One region of the Marinobacter gudaonensis genome, then DNA from elsewhere that is predicted to be linked to it. Evidence: predicted binding sites of a transcription regulator. Region 1 holds the regulator's gene; each other region holds the start of a gene.

What was found. Region 1 encodes sigma-54, which starts transcription at its own class of promoters, with help from an activator protein. Its sites were predicted from a motif close to ANTGGCATNNANNTTGCTNT; they were not measured.
Region 2: the regulator sigma-54 is predicted to act here: its motif matches at 2,192-2,211, upstream of glnK (P-II family nitrogen regulator).
Region 3: the regulator sigma-54 is predicted to act here: its motif matches at 1,985-2,004, upstream of flgA (flagellar basal body P-ring formation chaperone FlgA).

What each region holds. Positions count from the first base shown of each region.
Region 1 covers NZ_FOYV01000001.1:1,085,108-1,089,286, reverse strand. The annotation lists gene rapZ (RNase adapter RapZ) at 1-657, opposite strand, end outside; gene ptsN (PTS IIA-like nitrogen regulatory protein PtsN) at 686-1,156, opposite strand; gene hpf (ribosome hibernation promoting factor) at 1,244-1,552, opposite strand; gene BM344_RS04935 (RNA polymerase factor sigma-54) at 1,656-3,185, opposite strand; gene lptB (LPS export ABC transporter ATP-binding protein) at 3,335-4,060, opposite strand; gene lptA (lipopolysaccharide transport periplasmic protein LptA) at 4,072-4,179, opposite strand, start outside.
Region 2 covers NZ_FOYV01000001.1:2,798,279-2,802,457, reverse strand. The annotation lists gene trmB (tRNA (guanosine(46)-N7)-methyltransferase TrmB) at 1-12, opposite strand, end outside; gene BM344_RS12600 (YifB family Mg chelatase-like AAA ATPase) at 85-1,611, opposite strand; gene BM344_RS12595 (accessory factor UbiK family protein) at 1,672-1,926, opposite strand; gene glnK (P-II family nitrogen regulator) at 2,321-2,659, shown strand; gene BM344_RS12585 (ammonium transporter) at 2,730-4,001, shown strand; gene speE (polyamine aminopropyltransferase) at 4,104-4,179, opposite strand, start outside.
Region 3 covers NZ_FOYV01000001.1:219,860-224,038, forward strand. The annotation lists gene BM344_RS01045 (pilus assembly protein PilB) at 1-166, shown strand, start outside; gene BM344_RS01050 (flagella synthesis protein FlgN) at 186-656, opposite strand; gene flgM (flagellar biosynthesis anti-sigma factor FlgM) at 664-990, opposite strand; gene flgA (flagellar basal body P-ring formation chaperone FlgA) at 1,146-1,847, opposite strand; gene BM344_RS01065 (chemotaxis protein CheV) at 2,032-2,961, shown strand; gene BM344_RS01070 (CheR family methyltransferase) at 2,998-3,825, shown strand; gene BM344_RS01075 (MFS transporter) at 3,829-4,179, shown strand, end outside.

The sequences.
Region 1 (4,179 bases):
CGGCTCCTGTTCAAGGAAATCGATAACCGGCTGGTCGGTGCCCACATATTTGCGCAGACTGGTGTCCCAGTAAGGGTTGGGTAGGCAGCGGACATCAAAAACGTAGTCCGAATCCAGGGGAACACCGTGCTTGAATCCAAAGGACTGGAACAGCAGAGCCAACTCCTGGTCCTTGCGACCCACCACCCGTTGTTTGACCATGTCCCGCAGTTCGTACATGGACATGCCAGTGGTGTTGATATACAGGTCTGACAGCTTGGACAGCGGCTCCAGCAATGTTTTCTCGCTGCTGATTGCCTCCCGCAGCGAGGTTTTGTCGTCGCTCAGCGGATGTTTGCGGCGTGTTGCGTGGAAACGCTGAAGCAGCGACTGTTCGTCGGCGTCCAGGAAAATGATCTCCACAGTAACGCCGGTACCCTGAAGACTGCGGTAGATGTCCTCGAAATTCGCCAGTTCTCCCGACAGGTTGCGGGCGTCGATGCTCACTGCCATCTTGCCCAGCCGGCCCGGACTGGCCTGGCCTGCCGCCTCACGGGTGAGCGGGAACAGAAGGCCAATGGGAAGGTTGTCGATGCAGTAGAAGCCAAGGTCTTCAAGCACATGAAGTGCCGTACTCTTGCCCGAGCCGGATCTGCCACTGACGATGATCAGCTTCATGACCAAACTTCCTCTGCTGTGGTAGCTCTCATCCGCCCGTAGCGGTCATGCGTTCGTAAAGCGTTCGGGCATCCTGGCACTGCCGGAGTCGGTCACAGAACGACCGCTCATTGAACTTTTCGGCCAGTTGGCTGAGAAGTTCGAGGTGCTCGCTGGTGGCCTCCTTGGGCACGATCAGCGCGAAAATCAGGTCGACCGGCTGATTATCGATGGCGTCGAAGTCGACGCTTTCCTCGAGGGTCATCAGCACGCCCACCACGTGATCCAGCCCTTCAAGCCGACAGTGCGGGATCGCAATACCCTGGCCAATGCCGGTGCTGCCCAGGCGCTCGCGGGCAATCAGATTGTTGAAAATCTGGGTTTCGCTGAGCGTGTTGTCCTGCTGGTTTATCTGCTCGGCAATAAACTCCAGGGCCCGTTTCTTGCTGGAGGCCGCGACCCTGCATAGGGTCAGCTCCGGCGCAAGAATGTTGTCTATGGTCAGGGATGTGTCGCTCATGGATCGACTGGGTTTCCGTTAAAAAAAAGGCTGCGACACGTCACTCGTGTCGCAGCTCGATTGTATGAATTACACCATAACAGCCGGTTAACGAGAGCCGTTTCCGTGCATCCGGTCTACATTCTTTTCCTTGTGCTTGAGGATCTGGCGGTCCAGCTTGTCGATCAGGGCATCGATGGCCGCGTACATGTCCTCGTTTTCCGCCTTTGCGTGAATCTCACCACCAACCACGTGCAGTGTGGCTTCCGCGATCTGGCGCACCTTTTCCACTTCCAGGGTAACCTGGCAGTTACTGATGTGGTCAAAGTGACGCTCGAGCTTCTCGAACTTCTCTGAAACGTAATCCTTGAGTGCGGGAGTCAGTTCTACGTGATGGCCTGAAATATTGAGTTGCATAGGCGTCTCCTGTTGTCATCGTGCCGGCTCCGGAGAGCCGGTCTGGGTGCAGGCGCCCTTGGCGCCGGCGAATACTGCGTTGCGTGCCGCTCCCCGTAAGGGATCAGACCAGCCGCTTGCGCTCGTTGGAAGGCGGAATGTGCATGGCCTCCCGGTATTTGGCAACGGTGCGTCGCGCAACCTTGATTCCCTGTTCTCCTAGCATGGCTGCAATTTTACTGTCGCTCAACGGCTTTTTGGGCGTCTCCGCGGCAATCAGCTTCTTGATCATGGCCCGGATTGCCGTTGAGGAGCATTCGCCGCCCTCGTCCGTGCTTACGTGGCTGGAGAAGAAATACTTCAGTTCGAAAATGCCCCTCGGGGTGTGCATGTACTTCTGGGTAGTGACCCTTGAGATAGTTGATTCATGCATCTCCACGGCCTGGGCAATGTCCGAGAGTATCAGAGGCTTCATGGCCTCCTCTCCATGGTCCAGGAACCCCTGCTGGTGCTCGACGATGCGCGTGGCCACCTTAAGTAGTGTTTCATTCCGGCTTTGCAGGCTCTTGATAAACCACTTCGCCTCCTGCAGCTGGTCCCGCAGATAGGTGTTGTCGGCGCTACTGTCTGCACGCCTTATAAGTGAAGCATAGCTTGCATTTACCCGAATGCGCGGGGCAATTTCCGGATTCAGTTCCACCCGCCAGCGGCCGTTGTGCTTGCGCACAATCACGTCTGGAATTACATAGTCTGGCTCGGCGCGGTCAATGACATCGCCCGGCCGCGGGTTCAGCCCGGTAATCAGTGCCAGTACTTCCCTGAGCTGATCTTCTTTCAGCCGGCTGCGTCGCAGCAACTGGGCGTAATCACGGTTGCCCAGCAGATTGATGTAGTGGGTGATCACCAGCCGGGCCTGGGCCAGCCAGGGAGTGTCCGGTGGCAACTGGTTGAGCTGGATGAGCAGGCACTCTTGAAGGTCCCGGGCGAAGACGCCTGGTGGGTCGAAGTGCTGCAGGCGGTGCAGCACCGCTTCCACTTCGTCCAGTTCGAGGGGATCTTCCTCAGCCTCATCCAGCAGCCCGGCGTGAATGTCTTCCAGGGAGCTGGTCAGGTAGCCGCGCTCATCCACCGCATCCATCAGGGCATGAGCAATGGCCTGGTCCCGTTCGCTCATGGGCGTGAGGTTCAGTTGCCACTCCAGGTGATCCTGCAGGGTTTCTGTCGGTGAGTTGCGAGTCTCGAAATCGTGGTCGTTCTCGTCGTCGTTACGGGCCGCCGGCGCGGGTGCGGACTGGTAAATATCGTCCCAGGCAGTATCGACCGGCAGGTCATCGGGGATGTTGTCGGGGATGTCGTTTTCCGAGGCCCAGTCCGGGCCGTTCTCGCTTTCGTCCCAGTCGGTCTGGGTTTCGGTCGGGGATTCGGCGGTGTGTTCCGAGGATTCGGATTCGCCCGATTCCGGGCCTTCGGAGGAGGCGTCAGGGTGGTCATCGTCCTCGGAGGTTTCCAGCATCGGGTTGGATTCCAGTGCCTGCTGGATTTCCTGCTGAAGGTCCAGGGTGGAAAGCTGTAGTAGCCGGATCGCCTGTTGCAGCTGGGGCGTCATGGTCAGGCTCTGACCCAGCTTTAACTGTAAAGAGGCTTTCATAACCATGGTTCAGGATCCGTCACTCATCAGCGCTTCGTGCCTTAGCCAGTAAAAAGTCGTTATATGCCGGTTACTTGCCTTGGGTTTCATTTACCCTAGCAAGTTCTTTGCCGAGTTTACTTGCTGCAGGTCATCAAAACAATCCGCACTTGGTATCACAGCCTGAATTCGTCGCCCAGATACACTTCCTTGACCTGTTGGTTGGCCAGGATGGCATCGGCGTTGCCGGAGGCAATAATGTGGCCGCCGGAAACGATATAGGCATTCTCGCAGATATCGAGGGTCTCTCGCACGTTGTGGTCGGTGATCAGTACCCCGATGCCCTTATCGCGCAAATGGCGAATGATGTGCTTGATGTCACTGACTGAAATCGGGTCAACACCTGCAAAGGGTTCGTCAAGCAGAATAAACGCCGGCTCCATGGCCAGGGCCCGGGCTATTTCCACCCGTCGCCGTTCGCCACCCGACAGCGCCATGCCGACACTGTCTCGAATGTGGGTGATGTGGAATTCTTCCAGCAGCTCCTCCAGCTTTTGCTCCCGCTCGGCGCGACCCATGCCCCGACGGGTTTCCAGGATGGCCATGATGTTGTCGCGAACCGACAGCTTGCGGAACACCGAGGCTTCCTGGGGCAGGTAGCCAATGCCCTTTTGGGCGCGACCGTGCATCGGCAGGGGGGTGATATCGCGGCTGTCGATGGTAATGCGGCCACGATCAGCGGGAACCAGCCCGACGATCATGTAGAAGCAGGTGGTTTTTCCCGCCCCATTGGGACCCAGGAGCCCGACAATCTCCCCGCTGCGGATTTCCAGGGAAACGTCAATGACCACCTTCTTCTGCTTGTAGCTTTTTGCCAGGTTGCTGGCTCTCAGAACTGCCATCGGAATCCTGTTTAATCAGTGCGGCTGTCGGTACTGCGTGGCTGTATGACCATTTCGACCCGGCCCGGTCCGGATCCTGTGTCGGTGCCACCTTCGGCGGTAACTACCCGGTCCTGGGT
Region 2 (4,179 bases), 1.7 Mb from region 1:
CTGGTCAGTCATCTGCAATCCTTAACCGCAGGCAGCGGGAGTTGTTCATCGAGATTTGCCACCAGTTTACCAGAGTGGTGCGCGTCAGGCGGAGACCAAGGACTGCCCGCCCTGTTGCCGATCCAGATTGCGATAGCCAAGGGCCTCGACCAGGTGGCTGTGCGCCAACTGGTCACAGCCCTCCAGATCGGCGAGCGTTCTGGCTACCCGGAGGATGCGGTGCAGGGCCCTGGCCGAGAGCCCCAACCGCTCCATGGCACCTGACAACAGCTGCTCCCCTCTGGTATCAAGCCGACAGGCTGCCTGGAGATCGCGGCCTGCGAGATTTGCGTTCAGGCAACGCCGCTGCCCCTGGCGCTGTCGCGCCGCAATCACGCGCTCGCGCACGGAGGCACTGCTCTCTCCGTCGCATCCCTCCGCCATCAGCACACTGCCACCCTGCACTGGTACTTCGATATGCAGGTCGAAGCGATCCAGGAGCGGGCCGGAAATCTTCGAGCGATAGCGCATCACCTGCTGAGGCGTACACTGACACTCGATGCTGGGGTGGCCGCTGTAGCCACAGGGGCAGGGATTCATGGCGCCCACCACCTGGAACCGGGCGGGGAACCGGACCTGCCGCGCCGCGCGACTGATGGCAATCTCGCCGGTCTCCATCGGCTCCCGAAGCACCTCCAGCACCCGGCGCTCAAACTCAGGCAGCTCGTCGAGGAACAATACGCCCTGATGGGCCAGTGAGATTTCTCCCGGTCGCGGGCTGCTGCCACCTCCCACCAGGGCAACGGCAGACGCGGTGTGATGGGGCGCCCGGAAGGGTGGCTCGCGCCAACGTCCCTCACGCACCGGCAAGCCGGCTACAGAGTGAACGCTGGCCACTTCCATGGCCGCGGCGTCTTCCAGCGCCGGCAGTATGCCCGGCAGTCGACTGGCAAGCATGCTCTTACCGGTGCCCGGTGGCCCGAAAAACAGCAGGTTGTGGCCTCCGGCTGCCGCCACTTCCAGTGCACGCCGGGGTACCCGCTGGCCCCGGACTTCCGACAGGTCCGGACCGTCCGACGGCGCGTCCCGGGCCAGCGAGCAACGAGCCACCGGCACCAGCCGGGCCCGACTACTGAGATGTTCACACACCGCCAGCAGATGTCCGGCGGCCAGCACATCATCCCGGCTTGCAAGGGACGCTTCACCGGCGTTGGCTTTCGGCACCAGCAGCGCCCGCTCATCATCCCGTGCCGCCAACACCGCAGGCAGCACCCCCTTGACCGGTCGCAGGGCACCATCCAGGGACAGTTCACCAAGAAACTCGCAGCCGGTCAGGCTGTCGGCCGGTATCTGGCCGGAGGCCGCCAGAATGCCCAGGGCGATAGGCAGGTCGAAACGGCCGCCCTCCTTGGGCAGATCAGCGGGAGCCAGGTTGATGGTGATGCGTCGCGCCGGAAACTCAAAGCCGGCGTTGAGCAGGGCGCTTCGCACCCGCTCCTTGCTTTCCCGGACGCCGGTTTCCGGCAGTCCGACTATAGACAGTGCAGGAAGTCCTCCGGAGAGGTGGACTTCTACGGTAACCGCAGGCGCGGACACGCCGATGATGGCGCGCGCATGGACAATCGCTAGCATGACAACCTTCCCTGGTCGGTAATTCAATAACTGACCCGGCGTCCTGCCGGGCCCTGTAACTCAGTTCGCGGCCCGGGACTTCTCCAGCTCCGCCACCCGCTTCTCAAGAGCTTCGACCTTTTCGCGGGTTTTCATCAGCACCGCCTGCTGGGCATCGAATTCTTCGCGGGTTACCAGCTCCAGACGGGAAAGCACGGCCATAACCGCCGCCCGGGCCTGGGTTTCAAAATCTTCCCGGGCGGCGCGGGCCATGTCGGGAACAAACTGGCCGAACTGGCCCTGCAGCTGGGCAAAAATATCTTGTGGACCTTTCACTTGTCACCTCCCTTGATTCCCGTAGTGCCGTTCCAATAAAGCCCGGATATCACCAGACGGGACGACTATTGACCGAACGGTGGGAGTGTATCACACCGCAGCTACTGCCATACTGTAGCCGGTCAGCGGTATACTGCGCACCGACCGGGCGAGCCCTGCTCTAATTTGGCTCACACTCGGGAGGCGCGCTTCATTTTGGTGCACATCTTTGCTCCATTCTGGGACGGCCGCAAACCATATTGTTGTTTTTAATGAATTTTTTTGCGTTGGCATACCCGATGCTAAAGCTCTCGTACGCAATCCGCACAATTGGTGTGCGAGGTGGCAGCATCCCGAACTCAACAAACGGCCGACGGGCCCTCAATGTTGGGACGGCTTTACCAAGGAGAAAGCAATGAAACTTGTGACAGCGATCATCAAGCCTTTCAAATTGGATGATGTCCGTGAGGCACTATCCGAGATTGGCGTGCAAGGCGTAACCGTCACTGAAGTCAAAGGCTTCGGTCGGCAGAAAGGCCACACAGAACTCTATCGTGGCGCGGAATACGTGGTGGACTTCCTGCCCAAGGTCAAGGTGGAGGTTGCCATCGGCGACAACCTGCTCGACCAGGTCATCGAATCCATTACCAAGGCAGCCAACACCGGCAAGATCGGTGACGGCAAGATCTTTGTAACCGAACTGGAACAGGCCATCCGGATCCGGACGGGCGAAACCGGCGAAGAAGCGGTGTGAACCAGTTCTGACGCAGAACAGCCAACGCAAAAAATTCTAAACCTGAAAAGCCTCGTGCGGAGGGCTTCAAATGGAAAGCAACATCTTTCACCTGCAGTACGCTATAGATACCTTTTATTTTCTGGTGTGCGGCGCATTAGTCATGTGGATGGCAGCTGGCTTTGCCATGCTCGAATCCGGCCTGGTGCGTGCCAAGAACACCACGGAAATCCTGACCAAGAACGTGGCCCTGTTTGCCATTTCCTGCATCATGTACCTGGTGTGCGGCTACGCCATCATGTACGGCGGCAACATCTTCCTGTCCGGCATTGCCGACGTAGATACCGCTGCGGTGCTCGGCGATTTTGCCGGCCGTGAAGACGGCTTCGAGGGTGGTTCCATCTACTCCGGCGCTTCTGACTTCTTCTTCCAGGTCGTGTTCGTTGCCACCGCCATGTCCATCGTGTCCGGTGCCGTGGCCGAGCGTATGAAGCTGTGGGCCTTCCTGGTATTCGCCGTGTTCATGACCGGCTTTATCTACCCGCTGGAAGGTGCCTGGACCTGGGGCGGTGCCTCCGTGTTTGGCATGTACACCCTGGGCGACCTTGGCTTCAGTGACTTTGCCGGTTCCGGTATCGTGCACATGGCCGGTGCGGCTGCCGCTCTTGCCGGTGTACTCCTGCTCGGCGCCCGTAAGGGCAAGTACGGCCCCAACGGCGAAATCCGCGCCTTCCCGGGCGCCAACCTGCCGCTGGCTACCCTGGGTACCTTCATCCTGTGGATGGGCTGGTTTGGCTTCAACGGCGGTTCCGTCCTGAAACTGGGCGACATCGCCAGCGCCAACTCCGTGGCCATGGTGTTCCTGAACACCAACACGGCAGCTGCCGGTGGCGCCGTCGCGGCCCTGATCACCGCTCGCCTGATGTTCGGTAAGGCCGACCTGACCATGCTGCTGAACGGTGCCCTGGCCGGTCTGGTGACCATCACCGCCGAGCCGTCCACCCCGAGCGCGCTGACTGCCACTCTGTTCGGCGCCATCGGCGGCGTACTCGTAGTCCTGAGCATCGTGACCATGGACAAGCTGCGGATCGACGACCCGGTCGGTGCCATCTCGGTACACGGTGTCTGTGGTCTGCTGGGCCTGCTGCTGGTGCCGCTCACCAACGGCGACGTCACCTTCACCGGCCAGATTGTTGGCGCCATTACCATCTTCGTCTGGGTGTTCGTTGCCAGCCTCGTGGTCTGGGGCATCCTGAAGGCTGTCATGGGCCTGCGGGTCAGCGAAGAAGACGAGTACGAAGGTGTGGATCTGTCCGAGTGTGGTATGGAAGCCTATCCGGAGTTTGTCAGCGGCAAGCAGTAAGCGCTGACTCCATAACGAAGAAGGGGCGCCATCCGGCGCCCCTTTTTTTGCCTTCACGGAACTGGCTGGCCAGTTCCGGTTGGTCATTCTCTGCGCGTTTGATCAGCCCTCTTCCGGGCGAACCTCGTCTTCCAGTGCATCCACCATGAACTGCGGCATGGCCAGTGCGCCCCGATGT
Region 3 (4,179 bases), 870 kb from region 1:
GGTCCGGGACGATGGTGCCGTTATCCTCGCGCTGCCAGAGCGAATCGAGCAGATACGCATGGACAATATCCGGGTCGCCGGCGGTCACGGTGCTTCCATGGGGAACGTGAGCATCCAGAATATCCGGTTTCACCCGGATTCGCGAATGACCCTGTACACGCGCTAGCGCCCGGCCAGCGCCGGGGTCAGGCGCTGGCGAGCACGGTGGAGCTTGAAACCGAGGTCTGTTCGCCCCTGGCACCGTAAAGTTTCTGCTGGCCCGTGGCGCCGCGGAAAATGTCCGTCAGGCGTGAAAGCCGCTTTTGCAGGTGGCTGATAACCCGACCATTGGTCTGATTCAGCGCCTGGCAGGTTTTCAGCTTGCTGTCGGCCTGTTGCCAGAGCTCCGTCACGTCAATCAGCCCTGCACTGCGAATGAACCGGGAAGGCTCACCGTTTTCAGGCCGATAGCCCATCTGGACCAGAGTGCGGATTTTCTGTTTCGCTCGTTCGCGGATAGCACCCAGCAAGCGATTCTTTTCCTGCGTCAGGGCTTCGAGTTGGCGGAGATCGGAATTACCAAGGAGGGTCTTTTCCCTGCCCAGAACATCGGCCAGTTCGTCGAGCTGGCTGATATCCTGGGCGAGGAGGGTTTTCAGGTCATCAATTGCGGCCATGATTTACTCATCCGAAAATGCTTTCATCCATCTCAAGCATTTTCTGGGCCAGCTTCTCTGCATCGACCTTGTAGGTGCCGTTTTCCAGGGCGGTGCGGATCTGTTCGATGCGATCGTCGTCCATTTCCGGGTAATCGCCCAGCTTCTGTTCCAGCTGTTTCAGATTCTTGGCCTGGTTGCTCAGGCTGACGCTGTCGCCCCGGGCGCCCTGCGCCTGGGATTTCGCCTGTTCCGGCGCTGCGGGCTGGGTGTTCTGGTTGCCCGTGCTCTTGTCGGCCGTGGTTCTCTGGGTGTTGACCTGGCCGGGGCCAATTCCATTAAAGTCAACTGACATAATCGTACCTGCTTGCCTGATGAGCCCTTGTTTACAGGGCATTAACTCGAGTTTGTATCTGCATATCGGCTGCGGTGCCGAATTCTTTAACCTTTTTTTGACAGATTTTACAGGGCAGAGCCTTGCCGCCTCGGCAAGCGCTTGCCGGTGGCCGACTACATGGGAATCTCGACCTGACCCGGGCCTACCACATTCGCCTTGATAGTGCGGGAGGACCGCAGGTTTTCAACCAGGACCTGCTCACCGATGCTGGCACTGGCCAGTGCCTTGCCTCGGGAGCGCACGGAGAAGTTGCCGCTTCGGGCGGTGATAATAACATGGTCACCCCGGGCAACGGCATCCGGAGCCGAGAGAATGTCCGGGGTAATCAGCGAGCCGGCATTGACCGAGCGCCGGACCTCCATGCCGACCGCCTGGCGAGGGTCGGTGATGACACCACGCCGGGAGGCATTTACCTCCACTGAATGGCTCATCAGAAGCGCCTCGGTGATGCGCTCGCCACGGGTCAGGGGGCGAGCGGCCACCAGGGCGGGGCCCTTGATGGAGAGTGATGCGGTAACGAACATCCGCCAGGGACGCTCGCCTTCACAGGCAACCAGCAGGGAGGGGCTGGTTGTTTTCCAGGGATCACCACTGAATTGTACCTCCAGCGGCGCGGCGCACTCGGCCAGCGCCAGGCGGCTGTCAATGGCGCCGGGCTCGAAGGTCACGGTGTAACCCTGGCCCGCCTGTTCCGTCGCAAAGGCCTGGAGAAATGCCACCGCCGCCTTCCGGATCTGTCCGGCCGTGGTTTCGGCCATCAGCGGTCCACTCGCGATGGACATTACCAGGATCAGAGCCAAATTGGTGATGCGCATACGTATCAGTTTGTCCTATGCTGTTGGTATCAGTGTGGATCTGCCGAATGCATTAATGATTCGGCACGGTCGGCCGTTAACCGGGCTGATCGGCAGTGGGGCGACAAATTCCCGTCTTTCCACGTTTACACGAGTAACCAGCAAGATATATGCCGTCGGCAATCGGCAAGCCAGGAGAAACCAAATGGCAGGGGTATTGGACAGTGTTAACCAGCGTACGCAACTGGTAGGGCAGAACCGTCTTGAGCTGCTTCTTTTCCGGCTTCGGGGGCGCCAGATTTATGGCATCAATGTCTTCAAGGTGAAGGAAGTGCTTCAGTGCCCCCGGCTGTCCTCCATCCCCAACAGCCGTCAGGTGGTTCGGGGAGTCGCTCACATCCGCGGCGAGACTATCCCGATTATCGATCTGAGCATGGCCATCCGGCTGCCGGGCATTCCGCAGGAAGAGCTTGCCAGCAGCTTCGTGATCATTACCGAATACAACCGCAAGACCCAGGGCTTCCTGGTGACCGGCGTCGATCGCATCATGAACATGAACTGGGAGGAGATTCTCCCGCCACCGAAGGGTGCCGGTAAGGATGTTTACCTTACCGCTGTCACCCGGATTGATGATAAGCTGGTCGAAATCATAGATGTAGAGAAGATTCTTGCAGAAGTTTCTCCGCTCGGTGAGGACGTTACGGAAGCGGTCCTGAGCAAGAGTGCCGATCGGGTGCCCGGGCACCTGCCGGTGCTTGTGGTTGACGATTCCGCTGTCGCCCGTCGGCAGATCGAGCGCTGCCTCACGGCCATCGGCATGGAGGTGGTCACCAAGAACGACGGCAAGCAGGCCTACGAGTACCTCAAGGAGGTAACGGCCGACGGTTCCCGGGCACGAGATCACTTCTCATTGATCATCTCTGACGTCGAAATGCCGGAGATGGACGGTTACACGCTGGTCACCAAGGTAAAAGGTGACCCCGCGATGGAGGACATATTCGTGATGCTCCACACTTCGCTCAGCGGCGTGTTCAATCAGGCCATGGTCAAGAAGGTCGGGGCAGACGACTTCATGGCGAAGTTCAGTCCCGACGAACTCGCCGAGCGGGTGATGGACATCATCGACCAGGGTTGATGGGAAGCCGATCGATTCACTCAGAACAGAGACCCAATGAAAGCGGATATAACCCCACAGGAATATGAAGCCTTCAAGTCGTTCCTGCAGGATGCCTGTGGCATTTTGCTGGGTGACAATAAACAGTATCTGGTGAAAAGTCGGCTGCGCCGGATCCTGGAGGAGAACACTCTCAATTCTCTGGGTGAGCTTCTCGATCGGTTGCGTCGGCCCGGGCGGGGCAGTCTGCGCGAGGTGGTCATCGACGCCATGACCACCAATGAAACCCTTTGGTTCCGGGACAGTCATCCGTTCCGTATCCTGCAGGAGAAACTGCTTCCCGAGTTTGCGGAAAGCAAGGGCAGCCAGCCGCTACGGATATGGTCGGCCGCCTGTTCCACGGGGCAGGAGCCTTATTCCATCGCGATGATCGTGGAAGAATTCCGCCGCCTACGGCCAGGAAAACTGCGGGACGTGAAAATCACCGCGACGGATATTTCCAAGAGCGTCCTCGAGGTTGCCCGCAAGGGCGAATACGAGATGATCGCCATTGGCCGCGGTCTCTCTCCAGATCGCCAGAAGCAGTTCTTCACGCCCTCTCTCAATGGCGGCTGGCAGATCAAGCCCCAGATCAAGACCATGGTGGAATTCAAGGAGCTGAATCTGCTGGAACGCTACATGCTGGGCAAGTTCGACATCGTGATGTGTCGCAACGTGCTGATCTACTTTTCGGCGGACCTCAAAAAAGACATCCTTACCCGGATTCACGCCACCCTGAACCCCGGCGGTTATCTGGTGCTGGGGGCATCCGAGTCACTGAACGGGCTGCCGCATCTCTACGAAATGGTGCAGTGTCACCCGGGCATCATCTACAGGAAAAAATAACCCATGCCCCTGAATGTCTGGGTTCTGGTTGCTGCACAGGCGCTGGCCATGTGTACGGCGCCTTTCATTGTGTTCATCGGCAGTATCCAGGGGCGCCTGCTCGCTCCGGCGCCCGAGTGGGCCACGCTTCCGGTGGGTCTTGTGGTGGTGGGCACCGTGTTGGCTATCAAACCCGCAACCTGGCTGATGGAGCGGGTGGGGCGCAAGCGGGTCATGCTGCTCGGCGCCATAATGGGCATAGTGGCTGGCCTCGTTGGCGCCACGGCGTCCTGGGCGGGCTCTTTCCTGTTGCTGTGCCTGGCGTCGGTGATTGGCGGTACGGGCCTGGCTGTGGTTCACCAGTACCGGTTTGCC